One region of the Hydrogenophaga sp. LT287 genome, then DNA from elsewhere that is predicted to be linked to it. Evidence: riboswitches for the same ligand, from Rfam matches in the RefSeq annotation. Region 1 holds a riboswitch; the other holds the start of a gene.
What was found. A riboswitch is a leader RNA that binds a small molecule or an ion and turns the genes downstream of it on or off. The one in region 1 is predicted to bind S-adenosylhomocysteine.

Region 1 (7,146 bases):
CAACGCCACACACGCCTTGGCCAATCACCTGACCTTCATCAGCGGTCCTGGTGGCCTGCCCTTTTTGCAGGTGCGCAACGCGCACGCCGAGGCGGTGGTGTCGTTGTACGGCGCTCAGGTGCTGTCGTACCGACCGGTGGGCGCGGAGGCCGATGTGCTGTTCCTCAGCGAGCGGGCGAGCTACGAGGCGGGCAAGGCCATACGCGGGGGTGTGCCGGTGTGCTGGCCGTGGTTTGGCCCCGACCCGCAGGGCCTGGGGCGGCCGAACCATGGTTTTGCGCGTACCCGGCTGTGGTCGGTGCTGAACACGGACGCCACTCCAGCGGGCGAAACGCAGGTAACGCTGGGCCTGCGGGACACGCCCGACACCCGCGCCCTGTGGCCGCACGCGTTTGAGCTGACGCTGCAAATCACCGTGGGCACCACGCTGCGGCTGGCGCTGACCACGCGCAACACGGGCGATGCGCCGTTTCAGATCACGCAGGCGCTGCACAGTTACTTTGCGGTAGGCGACATAGCGCGCACCGCAGTGACTGGGCTGGAGGGCTGCAGCTACATCGACAATGCCACCGGCGCGGGCGGCGCGGTGAAGCGGCAAACGGGTGCCGTGCACATCGCCGCCGAAGTGGACCGCATTTACACCGGTGTACCCGCCGCACTGACGATCGTTGATGACGCTTTGCAGCGCCGCACCCGCCTGAGCGCACAGGGCAGCCGCACGGCGGTGATGTGGAACCCCTGGATCTCCATCGCTGCAGGCATGACCGACCTGAAGGACGACGCGTACCTGCGCTTCGTCTGCGTGGAAACCGCCAACGCGGCGGACGAGGTGGTGACAGTGCCGCCAGGTGGCGAGCACGGTATGGCGGTCGAGGTATCGGTCTAGTTCTGCTGCCTCTGGCGGTTCGCCTCTTCCATCTGGCGGAACCGGACACAGACCGGGTCGGCCGCCCGGGCGGCGTCGTTGCAGGCTCGAATGCGGCAGATGTCCCGGGCGATGAAGTTGCTGCGATCGGCACACTGCTGGTCCACCGATGCGGTAACTGCGGGCAAACGGTCCGATTCGCCTGGGGCCGATGGTCGCGGCAATCCATCAGCCTGGGTTGCGGCAGGTTCCGGCTGTGGGGTAGCGGGCGGGCTCTGTCGTTCGGCCTGCGCAGTACCGCGCGGGTTGGAAGCTTTGGCGGATTTGGGTTCTTTTTTCACGGGTACCGGGCGGGGCGGGACTTCGCTCGGGAGCAGGGCTTCTGCAACGGCTGGCACCGTTAGGGCGGCGGTGATGGTGACCTGCACCCGTGGCCCTGCGGTCGGCTCTGGCTGGGCCACCACAGGCGCCCCAACCGGCACATAGGGCGCAGCAGGGTGCTGTGCCTGTACCCACCAGGCAGCACCAATTGCAACCAGCAAAGCCGGGCCGATGATCCAGCCCCAGCGGCGGCGAGCCAACACCACACCGGTGCTGGCCGCTGTACCAGGCAGGCTCGGGCTCAGCGAGGCCTCGCAGGACTTGCACACCGTGGCGGAGCGCCGGTTGAGCGCATGGCACGCAGGGCAGGCCAGCCCTCTAGACGCCGGCGCAGGCGCAGGCGCAGGCGCAGGCGCAGGCACAGCCGCAGCGAGCGGCACGAGCGCCTGGGCGCACCCCTTGCAAAATTTGGCTTTGTCCCTGTTTTCGGCACCGCAAGCCGCGCACACCGCCATGAATCACCCCAAGTCCAACACTGTGCTGGCCTTGTAGCACGCGCTTCCTGCACCACCCCCCACCGTCAGGTCGGCGGCCAACCCGGCTGGACGAGCGGCTTCAGAGGTTGGTGCCCAGCCAGCGCTTGAGATCGGTCACCGCCACGCCGCTGCGCGCGGCCAGGTCTTGCATCTGGTCTTCGCCGAGTTTGCCCACGTTGAAATAGGTGCTGTCGGGGTGGCTCAGGTAGAAACCGCTCACGCTGGCGGCCGGCGTCATGGCCAGGCTTTCGGTCAGACCCATGCCAATGTCGTCGCACTGCAACAGCGCAAACATGGCGCGCTTGACCGAATGGTCGGGGCAGGCCGGGTAGCCCGGTGCGGGGCGGATGCCCTGGTACTTTTCTTTGATGAGCTCTTCGTTGCTCAGCGCCTCACCCGCGGCGTAACCCCACAGGTCGGTGCGCACGCGGTGGTGCAAACACTCGGCAAAGGCTTCGGCCAGGCGGTCTGCGAGCGACTTGAACAGAATGGCGCTGTAGTCGTCGTGCGCGTCGAGAAACTGCTTTTCTTTCTTTTCGCTGCCCAGCCCGGCGGTCACGGCGAACAGGCCCACGTAGTCGTTGGCCGCGCCCTTGGGCGCCACAAAATCGGCCAGGCAGCGGCTGGGGCGCATCACGCCTTCCACCATCTGCTTTTCGGTTTGCTGGCGCAGGCCGTGCCAGGTCAGCGCCACCTGGCTGCGGGTCTCATCGGTGTACAGCTCAATGTCGTCGTCGTTCACCGTGTTGGCCGGGTACAGACCGATCACGCCATTGGCGCTGAGCCAGCGGCCTTCAATGATCTTCTTCAGCATGGCCTGCCCATCAGCAAACACCTTGCGGGCCTGCTCGCCCACCACGGCGTCGTCCAGGATGGCGGGGTACGGGCCGGCCAGGTCCCAGGTCTGAAAGAACGGCGCCCAGTCGATGAATTTGGCGATCTCGGCCAGGTCGAAATTCTTGAACTGGCGCTTGCCAATGAACTTGGGTTGGGTGGGTGTGAAGCCCGCCCACTTGATGGGCGTTTTGTTGGCGCGCGCCTGCGCCAGCGGCCACAGCGTCACCTGCTTTTTGTTGGCGTGCTGGGTGCGCACCTTGTCGTAGTCGGCGTTGAGTTCGGCGATGTATTTGGCCGCCTGATCGCTCAGCAAACCCTGCGCCACGCTCACGCTGCGCGAAGCGTCGGGCACATACACCACCGGGCCGCTGTAGTGCGGCGCGATCTTCACGGCGGTGTGCACACGGCTGCAGGTGGCGCCACCAATGAGCAGTGGAATCTGCGCGTCGCGAAAGTGCGCGTCTTTCTCCATCTCGCTGGCTACGTACTGCATTTCTTCCAGGCTGGGCGTGATCAGGCCCGACAGGCCCACGATGTCTGCGCCCTCTTTCTTCGCCATGGCGAGGATCTCGTGGCAGGGCACCATCACGCCCATGTTCACCACCTCGAAGTTGTTGCACTGCAAAACCACGGTGACGATGTTTTTGCCGATGTCGTGCACGTCGCCCTTCACGGTGGCAATCACAATCTTGCCCTTGGCTTTCACGTCGCCACCGGCCGCCTGCAGCGCCAGCTTTTCGGCTTCGATGTAGGGCAGCAAGTGGGCCACGGCCTGCTTCATCACGCGCGCGCTTTTCACCACCTGCGGCAGAAACATCTTGCCCTGGCCAAACAGATCGCCCACCACGTTCATGCCGTCCATGAGCGGGCCCTCGATCACGTTCAGCGGGCGCCCGCCGGCGGCCTCAATCAGGCGCCACATTTCTTCCGTGTCTTCGGTGATGTGCTCGTTCATGCCGCGCACCAGCGCGTGTGTGAGCCGCTCGCGGATGGGCAGGCCGCGCCACTCGTTTTTCTTGCTGTCGTCCTTGGCCGCGCCCTTGGCGTTTTCGGCCACTTCCACCAGGCGCTCGCCCGCATCAGGCCGGCGGTTCAACACCACGTCTTCCACGCGCTCCCGCAACTCGGGCTCCAGCTCGTCGTACACGCCCACCATGCCCGCGTTGACGATGCCCATGTCCATGCCGGCTTTGATGGCGTGGTACAGAAAGACGGTGTGGATCGCCTCGCGCACCGGGTCGTTGCCCCGAAAGCTGAACGACACGTTGGACACACCGCCGCTCACCTTGGCGCCCGGCAGGTGCTGCTTGATCCAGCGCGTGGCGTTGATGAAATCGACCGCGTAGTTGTTGTGCTCTTCAATGCCGGTGGCGATGGCGAAGATGTTGGGGTCGAAGATGATGTCTTCCGGCGGGAAACCCACTTCATCCACCAGCACGCGGTAAGCGCGCTCGCAAATTTCCACCTTGCGCTCGTAGGTGTCAGCCTGGCCCTTTTCGTCAAAGGCCATCACCACCGCAGCGGCGCCGTAGCGCTTCACCAGCCCGGCCTGGCGCTTGAACTCGTCCACGCCCTCTTTCATGCTGATCGAGTTGACGACGCCCTTGCCCTGCACGCAGCGCAGGCCGGCTTCAATCACGTCCCACTTCGAGCTGTCCACCATCACCGGCACACGCGCAATGTCGGGCTCGCCGGCGATCAGGTTCAGGAACTTCACCATCGCGGCCTTGCTGTCCAGCATGGCCTCGTCCATGTTGATGTCGATGATCTGCGCACCGTTTTCCACCTGCTGACGCGCCACGGCCAGCGCCTGCTCGTATTCGCCGTTCAGGATCATGCGAGCAAACGCCTTGGAGCCGGTGACGTTGGTGCGCTCGCCCACGTTCACAAACAGGCTGTCGGTGCCAATGCGCAGCGGCTCCAGGCCAGACAGCAGCATGGGCGGCACGGCCACGGCGGACGAAGAAGAAGACGAGGTGGAATCAACGGACATGGGGCTCACCAGGGTTGCAGGCTGAAACTGGTGAGCGCCGTTGGGGGCCGGACGGACCGGCGGGGCGGTAGACGCCCGGTGTCTCAAGCCTGACGCCCACCGGGTCGGTGGGTCGCTGCAGCGCTCCTTGAGAGGGATTGATTTTAAAGCATGGCCCAGTGGCACTCTGCTGCGGGGCTTGTGCGCTCATGGAGTGCTTCAGCAGCTAGGTAGACCTGCCTTGACCTCGTTTGGGTGAGGTAGCCGCTCAAGCCTCTCAAGATCGCCCGGCCAGCAGCCCCACCAGCTCAGCAGGGCCCGCCTCACGCGTGTAAAAGCCTTCTTTCGTTGGATGGCAGGGTTTTAAAGCCTGCTTTCATGTGGTTCATCACGTCTCTGGTGCGATGTTTGCTTGCAGTACCCGCAACCGCCACACAGCCATGCCACCGCACCGCCCACTTTCCGACGCCAGCGACCCCGCCACCGACTGGCCCACCCAGGAACTCCTGCTCATGCGCGAGGTGATGAAGCTCGTGGGCCGTAGCCTGGCGCCGGCGTTTGTGCTGCGCGAAATGCTGCACCTCATGAGCGAGCTGCTGGGCCTGAACCGGGGGCGCATGGTGCTGGCTGACGAGGTGTTGCCGGACCAGCCGCGCACGGCTTCGGTGCGCCATGCTTACGGCCTCACCACCGACGAGGCGGCGCGCGGCGTGTTCCGTTGGGGCGAAGGCATCACCGGGCGGGTGCTGGCCAGCGGGCTGCCCGCCATCGTGCAAGACGTGGACGCCGAACCCCTGTTTTTGTTTCGCACCGTGGCGCGGGCCGAGCTGCCGCCGCAGACCGTGGCCTACCTTGCGCTGCCCATTGAAATCAACGGCGCCACCGTGGGCGTGCTGGGCTGCCACCGCATCCGCAGCCGCCAGCGCCACCTGAACGACGACCTGGCCGTGCTGCGCCTGCTGGCCACGCTGGCTGGGCAACTGCTCCAGCTGGAACAGCTGGTGGCCGAGCAAACCCGCCAGCTCGAAGCCCGCAACGAAGTGCTCAGCCGCGCGCTGGACACCCACACCGCGCGCTACGGCCTCATTGGCCGTTCGCCCGCGCTGCTGCAAGCGCTGGGCGAGCTGGAAAGGGTGTCGCAATCCCAAGCCACGGTGCTGCTGCTGGGCGAGTCGGGCACCGGCAAAGAGCTGTTTGCCCGCGCCGTGCACCTGGCCAGTGGCCGGCATGTACAGCCCTTCATCAAGGTCAACTGTTCGGCCATTCCCGAAACGCTGTTTGAAAGTGAACTCTTTGGCCACGAGCGCGGTGCATTCACGGGCGCCCACAGCGCGCGCCCCGGCTGGTTTGAGCAGGCCAACGGCGGCACCATTTTTCTGGACGAAATTGGCGAACTGCCACTGCCCATGCAAAGCAAGCTGCTGCGCACCCTGCAAGAAGGCACGCTGGTGCGCCTGGGCGGCCAACGCGAACTGCGCATCGACGTGCGGCTGGTGGCCGCCACCAACCGCGACCTGGCCCGCGAGGTGCAGGCCGGGCGCTTCCGGCAAGACCTGTATTACCGGCTCAACGTCATCCCCATTCGCCTGCCCAGCCTGCGCGAGCGCCGCGAAGACGTGCGCGCCCTGGCGCTGCATTTTGTAAGCCGCGCCAACCAGGCGCACCAGCGCAACGTGTACCTGGCGCCCGACGCGCTGGCCCGGTTGGAAGCGCACAACTGGCCCGGCAACATCCGCGAGCTGGGCAACCTGATTGAGCGGCTGGTGCTGCTGGCCGATCACCCCGGCATCAGCGCCGCCGCGCTGGAACGCTTCATGCCCGAAGCCTGGGCACCGCTGGCCACAGCCGAGCCGCCACCCAGCTTGCCCCTGCTGGCAAGCCACGTGCGCGACTACCAAAGTGCCCGTTCACACAGCACCCAAACCCTGCAAGACGCCCTGCTGCGCCACCACGGCAACCAGAGCCAAGCCGCGCAAAGCCTGGGGCTCACGCTGCGGCAGTTTGGCTACCGGTTGAGGAAGGCGGGATTGAGGTGAGGCGATTCAAGCGACGACGGAATCGCCTGTAGGCTGGCGACCGGACCGGCGAGGTGCGGTCCGTCGAGCTGGGTGGGCGCTGCTGTAGCAGACCCGTGCGCATGAGCCGCCTATGGCTCACCGCACAGCGCCTGGCCCGAGAGCCGGGCGCCGTAGTGGGTTAGCTCAGGTGCTTGCCCACCAGCCCGGTCATTTCAAACATGGTGACTTCGTCTTTGCCGAACACCGCCTTGAGCTTGGCGTCCGCCAAGATGTTGCGCTTGTTTGCCGGGTTCTGCAGGTTGTTGGCCTTGATGTATTCCCACATGAGCTTCACCACTTCGGTGCGGGGTTGCGGCGTTGCACCGATCACAGCGGCCAGCTCGGCGCTGGGGGTGAGGGCTCGGCTGAATGCGGTTGGCTTCTTGGCAGTGGTCATGTGAAACTCGTGGGTTAAAGCGGCCCATTCTAGGGCGTGCGCCAGATCCCTCTGCAACCACCCGCCTAGGACCAAGCGGGGTCGAGGATCTTGGCGCCTGTTATGAGGCAGGCGCAGGGTCGATGACCAAGCTGGGGGGACGCTGGTGCCACCACTGGGGC
Region 2 (7,146 bases), on a different contig from region 1:
CGGCGCCTATGCGAAGACCGGTCAGGCCGGTCTGGGCATCACCGATGTGGCGCGCCTGTCGGTCAGCGAAGTCCGCGCGTGGGTGCAGGGCTTGCTGAAAGTGGACGTGTTGACGAGCCGCGAAGCCGACATCGCGCGCGATCTGCTGCCCGAGATCGAAAGCCGCCTGGCTTTCCTGGAAGAAGTGGGCCTGAACTACCTCACGCTCGACCGTGGCGCACCCACCCTCAGCGGTGGCGAGGCCCAGCGCATCCGCCTGGCGGCGCAGCTGGGCAGCAATTTGCAAGGCGTGTGTTACGTGCTCGACGAGCCCACCATTGGCCTGCACGCGCGCGACAACGCGATTTTGCTCAACGCGCTGCACAAGCTCGGCGACATGGGCAACACCCTGGTGGTGGTGGAGCACGACGAAGACACCATCCGCCGCGCCGACCACATCATCGACATTGGCCCCAGCGCCGGCAAACGCGGTGGGCGGGTGGTGGCGCAGGGGTCGGTGGCCGACCTGTCGGCGAACGAAGAGTCCGTCACCGGGCGCTACCTGCTGCACGCCATGAAGCACCCGCTGCAACCAAGGCGGCTTGTGTCTACTGCGGCTGGCGAGGTGGCGACAGCTGAAAAGGGGTCAGATCCAGATTCAGGACAGTCCCCTCAACGGAGCGCGAAACGCAATTCGAAATCGGGCTCTGACCCCATTTCAGCGACTTCAACGCCCACACCTCTTGCGTCCACCCCCCTCGACAACCACTGGCTCGAAGTGCGTGGCGCCAAGCTGCACAACTTGCAAAACCTCACGGTCGCCGTGCCCCTGCAGCGCCTGGTGGTCGTCACCGGCGTCAGCGGCTCCGGCAAGTCCACCTTTGCCCGCGACGTGCTGCTCACCAACGCGGCAGCAGCCGTGTCGCAGCGCAGCACCTTCGCTGGCCGCCAGCAGTGGGACGCCGGCGAGCGCCCCACCTGGACCGGCTGCGACAAGCTCATTGGCTCCGAGGTGGTGGACCGCGTGCTGGAAGTCGACCAAACCCCCATCGGCAAAACCCCGCGCAGCTGCCCCGCGACCTACATCGGTTTCTGGGACACGGTGCGCAAGCTGTTTGCCGACACGCTGGAAGCCAAGGCGCGCGGCTACGGCCCGGGCCGCTTCAGCTTCAACACCGGCGAAGGCCGCTGCCCCGGCTGCGAAGGGCAGGGCATGCGCACCATCGAAATGAGCTTCTTGCCCGACGTGAAAGTGCCCTGCGAGGTCTGCCACGGTGCGCGCTTCAACCCCGAGACCCTGGCTGTGACCTGGAAGGGCAAGAGCATTGGCGACGTGCTGCAGATGGATGTGGACGAAGCGGTCGAATTTTTCGCCGCCATGCCCAACATCAGCCACCCGCTGCAGCTGCTGAAAGACGTGGGCCTGGGCTACCTTACGCTGGGCCAGCCCAGTCCCACGCTCAGCGGCGGCGAGGCGCAGCGCATCAAGCTCGTGACCGAGCTCAGCAAGGTGCGCGACGACATCGGACGGCGCGGCCAGAAGGCGCCGCACACGCTCTACGTGCTGGACGAGCCCACGGTGGGCCTGCACATGGCCGACGTGGAAAAACTCATTCGTGTGCTGCACCGCCTAGTGGACGGCGGCCACAGCGTGATCGTGATCGAACACGATCTGGACGTGATGGCCGAAGCCGACTGGATCATCGACCTGGGCCCCGAGGGCGGTGGTGGCGGTGGCCGTGTGGTGGCCGAAGCCCCTCCCGACGAGGTGGTGCGGCTGGACACGCACACCGGCCGGGTGCTGGGGCCAGTGCTGGCGCGGGTGTGAAACATCCGTTCGGGCTGAGCCTGTCGAAGCCCAATCGAGAGCGCCATTGAGCCCGTACCAAGTCATTCACATCCACCCCGACGCGCCGCACCAGCCAGCGCTGGGCGCGCCCTGCAACGGTTGCGGGGTGTGTTGTCTGGCTGAGCCTTGCCCGCTGGGTCAGGTGATCTCGCGCAAGCGAACGGGCGCTTGCGACGCGCTGCGTTGGGCAGACGCCGATTGCCTTTACCGTTGTGGCGCTATCAACGATGCCGAGGGCGTGCTGGGGCCGCGCTGGCGCTGGGCGGCACCGCTGCTGCGCCGGCTGGCGCGGCGCTGGATCGCGGCCGGTGTGGGTTGCGACGCTTCGCTGACCGCGCAGCGCCCTGACCAAGGGGCGCGCTGAAGCCGGATGGCCCGGCGGTGGTGCTCAGCGCAACGCCAGCCACGCCACGGCCAGCACCAGCGCCGCTGCGCCCCACAGCAGCATGCGGGTGCGCAGGCGCAGCACTTCCACGGCGCTGACCAGGCGCGCATTTTGTTCGGCCAGTTCGGCCAGTGTCTGGGTGAGCTGTTCTTGCGTCTCGGCTTGCCGGTCCAGCTGCACCTGGGCCGCAATCAACCGGTTTTTGAGTTCACCCAGGCTCGGCTGGGCCTCGCCCATCCAGTCGGCGGTGGCGGTTGTGGACACGGCGGGCGCGGGTTCGGTGCGCTGGCGGTCCATCAGCTTGCGTGCGGCGTTGAGCACCTTGGGCGCGTGCTCAATCACGTCGCCCCAGGGTATGACTTTGAGAGCCAGCAGCCAGGGAATGGCCATTGAAGGGTCCTTTCGGGTTTCAGAAAACGCTGTTGTATGAGCTTAACCCGTTGAAAACGTTGCACAGAGTTTGCTAAAGATCAACCCGGCGGATGGGCCTCGGCGTAACATCCAAAAATACGCATATACAAATAATTGGAGTCGCAATGGACTGGACAGGCTGGATTGAGAGCCGGGGCGAACCCAAGGTGCTGGCGCTTTGCGGCGTGCTGGTGGGGCTGGGCTTCGGCTTTTTTGCCCAGCGCTCGCGGTTTTGCCTGCGTGCGGCGGTCATTGAGTTTTGGCACGGCAAGTTTGGTGACAAGCTGGCGGTGTGGTTGCTGGCCTTTGCCACGGCGGTGGTGGGCGTGCAGCTGCTGGTGGTGTCGGGCGGGCTGGACGTGAGCACGGCGCGCCAGCTGTCGGCCCAGGGCAGCTTGTCGGGCGCTTTGCTGGGCGGGCTGATTTTTGGTGTGGGCATGGTCATGACGCGGGGTTGCGCCAGCCGCTTGCTGGTGCTGTCGGCCAACGGCAACCTGCGTGCCCTGCTGTCGGGGCTGATCTTTGCGGTGGTGGCCCAGGCTTCGCTGGGTGGGGTGCTGGCGCCGCTGCGCGAGGCCATGGCCAGCTGGTGGGTGGTGGACGGTGGCCCGGCGCGCAGCGTGTTGGCGCTGGTGGGTGCAGGCCCTTGGGATGGGCTGGTGTTTGCTGCGGTGTGGTTGATCACGGCGCTGTTTTTTGCGCACCACAGCGGCTGGGGCTTCTGGAAATGGGCGGGCGGCATCGGCACCGGGCTGATGGTGGCGCTGGCCTGGGCCGGCACCTACCAGGTGATGGCGAACTCGTTTGAGCCGGTGCAGATTCAGGGCCTCACCTTCAGCGGCCCTTCAGCCGAATGGCTGATGCGGGTGCTGAGCGAGCCCGGCGAGCCATGGACCTTTGGTCTGGGGCTCATGCCCGGGGTGTTTCTGGGCTCGCTGGTGGGTGCGCTGGTGGGCGGCGACTGGAAGCTGGAAGGCTTTGGCGGCGGCTACACCATGCCGCGGTACATCATCGGCGCGGTGCTGATGGGCTTTGGGTCGATGCTGGCCGGCGGCTGCGCCGTGGGCGCCGGTATGACGGGAGGCGCCATTTTTGCCGTGACGGCGTGGCTGACCTTGCTGGGCATGTGGGTGGGTGGCGGCCTGGCCGACCGGGTATTTGACCGCCCGCACCACAAGGTCGAGGCGCCCAGCGGTGCGGCGGTGGCGCAGCAGGCGCCTTGACGCCGGTGTGTTTGGCGCCCGCTGGCCGGTTCTCAGTGCTGTTCAGCCCGCGCGCGAGGCCAGCACGGCGTTCACCACCTCCGTAAAGCCGGCGCCGCGCTCGCCCGCCGTCACATAGCGGGGCTGGTGTGGCAGCTGGTGCCAGAAACGTGCCACATTGGCCACGCCCACGCTGTGGGGAAAACGGCCAAACATGCGGGCGTCGTTGGTGGAATCGCCCACGTACACCCACTGGTCCAGTTCCGCGTCGAGGTCGCGCCCGAGCTGTTGGCGCACGACCCAGCGGGCGCCTTCCAGTTTGTCATGTCCGCCTATCCAGCCGTTGATGTGGATGGAACTCACCGTGGCGTTGAGGCCCTGGTTTTGCATCAGCTGGACCACCCGCTGAATATCTGCTGCGGGTAGGTGGTGGTGTTCGCTGTGGTCAATGGCGATGTCGGTTTCTCGGCCCGCGCTGTCTTGTGCCAGGCGGGCGTGGGGCAGCTCGCTCAGAATGTGTGCGGCCACGGTTTGCAGCCGCTGGAAGTTGGCGCGGCGCGTGGTGGCGTCTTGCAAGTAACCGCGCTGCAGTTGCCCGGTGGGGCCCCTCCACAGCGCCACTGCGCCGTTTTCCGCCACGATGGCGTTCACCGGCCAGGCCAGGGCAAACGCTTCGCTCCACCCCGAGGGGCGCCCGGTGATGGCAAACACCGGCAGCCCTGCGGCCCGCAGCCGGTGCAGGGCGTCCAGCGCGTCAGGCGTGATGGCCCCTTCGGTGGTCAACGTGTCGTCAATGTCGGTCAGCACGCCGGCAATGCGCGCGCGGGCTGCTTGGGGCCAGCTGGAAAGGGGGGAATGGGCAAACTGGGGCATGAAAGCGCGCCAGTTTCGCACACACGCAAAAAGCCGGACTGCGCTAGAATTGCGGGATCCGAGGAGCGTTGCAGCGCACCCCTGGCCACCGGCCAGCGCGGGGCGTGAGGCTCGGAAATAAATGCAACGACGCTCATCCACCTCTGGTGCGATGGGCTTTTTTTTGCCCGCGTTTCGCGCCCAAGGTGGTTCATTCAACCTGTATTGGAGCGAACCATGAACGCACGCATTCCTTCCGCCCTCAACGCTGACTGCGTCATTGCCGACATTGGCCTGGCCGACTGGGGCCGCAAAGAAATCAAAATTGCCGAAACCGAAATGCCCGGCCTGATGGCCATCCGCGAAGAGTTCGCGGCCAAGCAGCCCCTGAAGGGCGCACGCATCACCGGTTCGCTGCACATGACCATTCAAACGGCCGTGCTGATCGAGACCCTGCAGGCGCTGGGTGCGCAAGTGCGCTGGGCTTCCTGCAACATCTTCTCGACGCAAGACCACGCCGCCGCGGCCATCGCCGCCGCCGGTACGCCGGTGTTCGCCATCAAGGGCGAAACCCTGGCCGACTACTGGGACTACACCCACCGCATCTTTGACTTTGGCGCCGCCGGCACCGAAGGCGAAGGCCCCAACATGATCCTGGACGACGGCGGCGACGCGACCTTGCTCATGCACCTGGGCAAGCGCGCTGAAAAAGACGCATCGTTGCTGGAGAACCCCACCAGCGAAGAAGAAACCTGCCTGTACGCCGCCATCAAGGCGAAGCTGGCCGAAGACGCCACCTGGTACAGCCGCAAGAGCGTCCAGATCATTGGCGTGACCGAAGAAACCACCACCGGCGTGCTGCGCCTGAACGAGATGTCGGCCAAGGGCTCGCTCATGTTCCGCGCCATCAACGTGAACGACTCGGTGACCAAGAGCAAGTTCGACAACCTGTACGGTTGCCGCGAGTCGCTGGTCGATTCGATCAAGCGCGCCACCGACGTGATGATCGCCGGCAAGGTGGCCGTGGTGGCCGGCTACGGCGACGTGGGCAAAGGCTCGGCCCAGGCCCTGCGCGCCTTGAGCGCTCAGGTGTGGGTGACCGAGATCGACCCCATCAACGCCCTGCAGGCCGCGATGGAAGGCTACAAAGTGGTGACCATGGAATACGCCGCCGACAAGTGCGACATTTTCGTGTCCGCCACCGGCAACAAGAACGTGATCCGCTACGAGCACATGGCGGCCATGAAAGACCAGGCCATCGTTTGCAACATCGGTCACTTTGACAACGAGATCGACGTGGCTTCGCTGGAGAAGCTGACCTGGGACGAGATCAAGCCCCAGGTGGACCACGTGGTGTTCCCGGACGGCAAAAAAATCATTCTGCTGGCCAAAGGCCGCCTGGTGAACCTGGGCTGCGCCACCGGCCATCCCAGCTTCGTCATGTCATCCAGCTTTGCCAACCAGACCATTGCGCAGATCGAGCTGTTTTGCCATGCCGACGGTTACGACGTGGGCAAGGTCTACACGCTGCCCAAGCACCTGGACGAAAAAGTGGCGCGCCTGCACCTGAAGAAGGTGGGCGCCCAGTTGACCGAGCTGAGCGACGAGCAAGCCGCTTACATCGGCGTGCCCAAGCAGGGCCCTTACAAGGCCAATACCTACCGGTATTGATGGTTCACCCGGCGCCGGCTGCGGTATCCCCCCTCAGGGGACGAGCCAGCTCTGCGGCACACTGGGTTTGAGCGGCCTGCGGGCCGCTCTTTTTCGCGCCAGACTGGCATTGGTTTTCGTTTTGATTGCGGTTCTTCATGCGTGCTGACCAGCTTCTCGTTGAACGCGGCCTGGCCGCTTCACGTTCTCAGTCCCAGCGGCTCATTGCGTCGGGCGTGCGTTGGCGTGTGTCGGGCGGCGACTGGAAAGTCGTTGCCAAAAACGGCGACGAGCTGCGCGAAACGGTGGAGCTGGAGCTGCTGGACGGCGCCGAATCGCGCTTTGTATCGCGGGGCGGGCTGAAGCTGGACGGCGCCCTGAGCCAGGTGGCTATGCCGGTGTCGGGCATGCGCTGCCTGGACGTGGGCCAGAGCAGCGGTGGCTTTACCGACTGCTTGCTGCACCGCGGGGCCGCCCAGGTTGTGGGTGTGGACGTGGGCCATGGCCAGTTGCACCCCAGGCTGCGTGCGGACGCCCGCGTGGTGTGCATTGAAAAATGCAATGCGCGCGAACTGGATGCCGAGGCTGTGGCTGCGGCGGGTGGCGGCGAGGCTGCGTTTGACCTGATCGTGGGCGACCTGTCGTTCATTTCGCAGACGCTGGTGTGGCCCGCCATCGTGCCCCTGCTCAAGCCCGGCGGCCGCCTGCTGATGCTGGTGAAGCCGCAGTTTGAACTGCAGCCCGCCCAGATTGGCAAAGGTGGTCTGGTGAAAGACCCCGCCAGCTACGCCGTGGTGCGCGAGCGCCTGGAACAAGCC

Region 2: it holds a riboswitch for S-adenosylhomocysteine, as region 1 does, so the genes downstream of both, ahcY (adenosylhomocysteinase) here and metH (methionine synthase) in region 1, are expected to answer to the same signal.

Annotation. Positions count from the first base shown of each region.
Region 1 covers NZ_JBVPZC010000037.1:672-7,817, reverse strand. Annotated here, with positions in the region: gene AC0GNR_RS17620 (D-hexose-6-phosphate mutarotase) at 1-886, shown strand, start outside; gene AC0GNR_RS17615 (double zinc ribbon domain-containing protein) at 883-1,701, opposite strand; gene metH (methionine synthase) at 1,802-4,498, opposite strand; S-adenosyl-L-homocysteine riboswitch at 4,578-4,687, opposite strand; gene AC0GNR_RS17605 (sigma-54-dependent Fis family transcriptional regulator) at 4,972-6,567, shown strand; gene AC0GNR_RS17600 (SWIB/MDM2 domain-containing protein) at 6,728-6,985, opposite strand.
Region 2 covers NZ_JBVPZC010000009.1:60,239-67,384, forward strand. Annotated here, with positions in the region: gene AC0GNR_RS09345 (excinuclease ABC subunit UvrA) at 1-1,807, shown strand, start outside; gene AC0GNR_RS09350 (hypothetical protein) at 1,854-2,192, shown strand; gene AC0GNR_RS09355 (hypothetical protein) at 2,217-2,603, opposite strand; gene AC0GNR_RS09360 (YeeE/YedE family protein) at 2,750-3,847, shown strand; gene AC0GNR_RS09365 (HAD-IIB family hydrolase) at 3,890-4,699, opposite strand; S-adenosyl-L-homocysteine riboswitch at 4,754-4,841, shown strand; gene ahcY (adenosylhomocysteinase) at 4,916-6,349, shown strand; gene AC0GNR_RS09375 (TlyA family RNA methyltransferase) at 6,487-7,146, shown strand, end outside.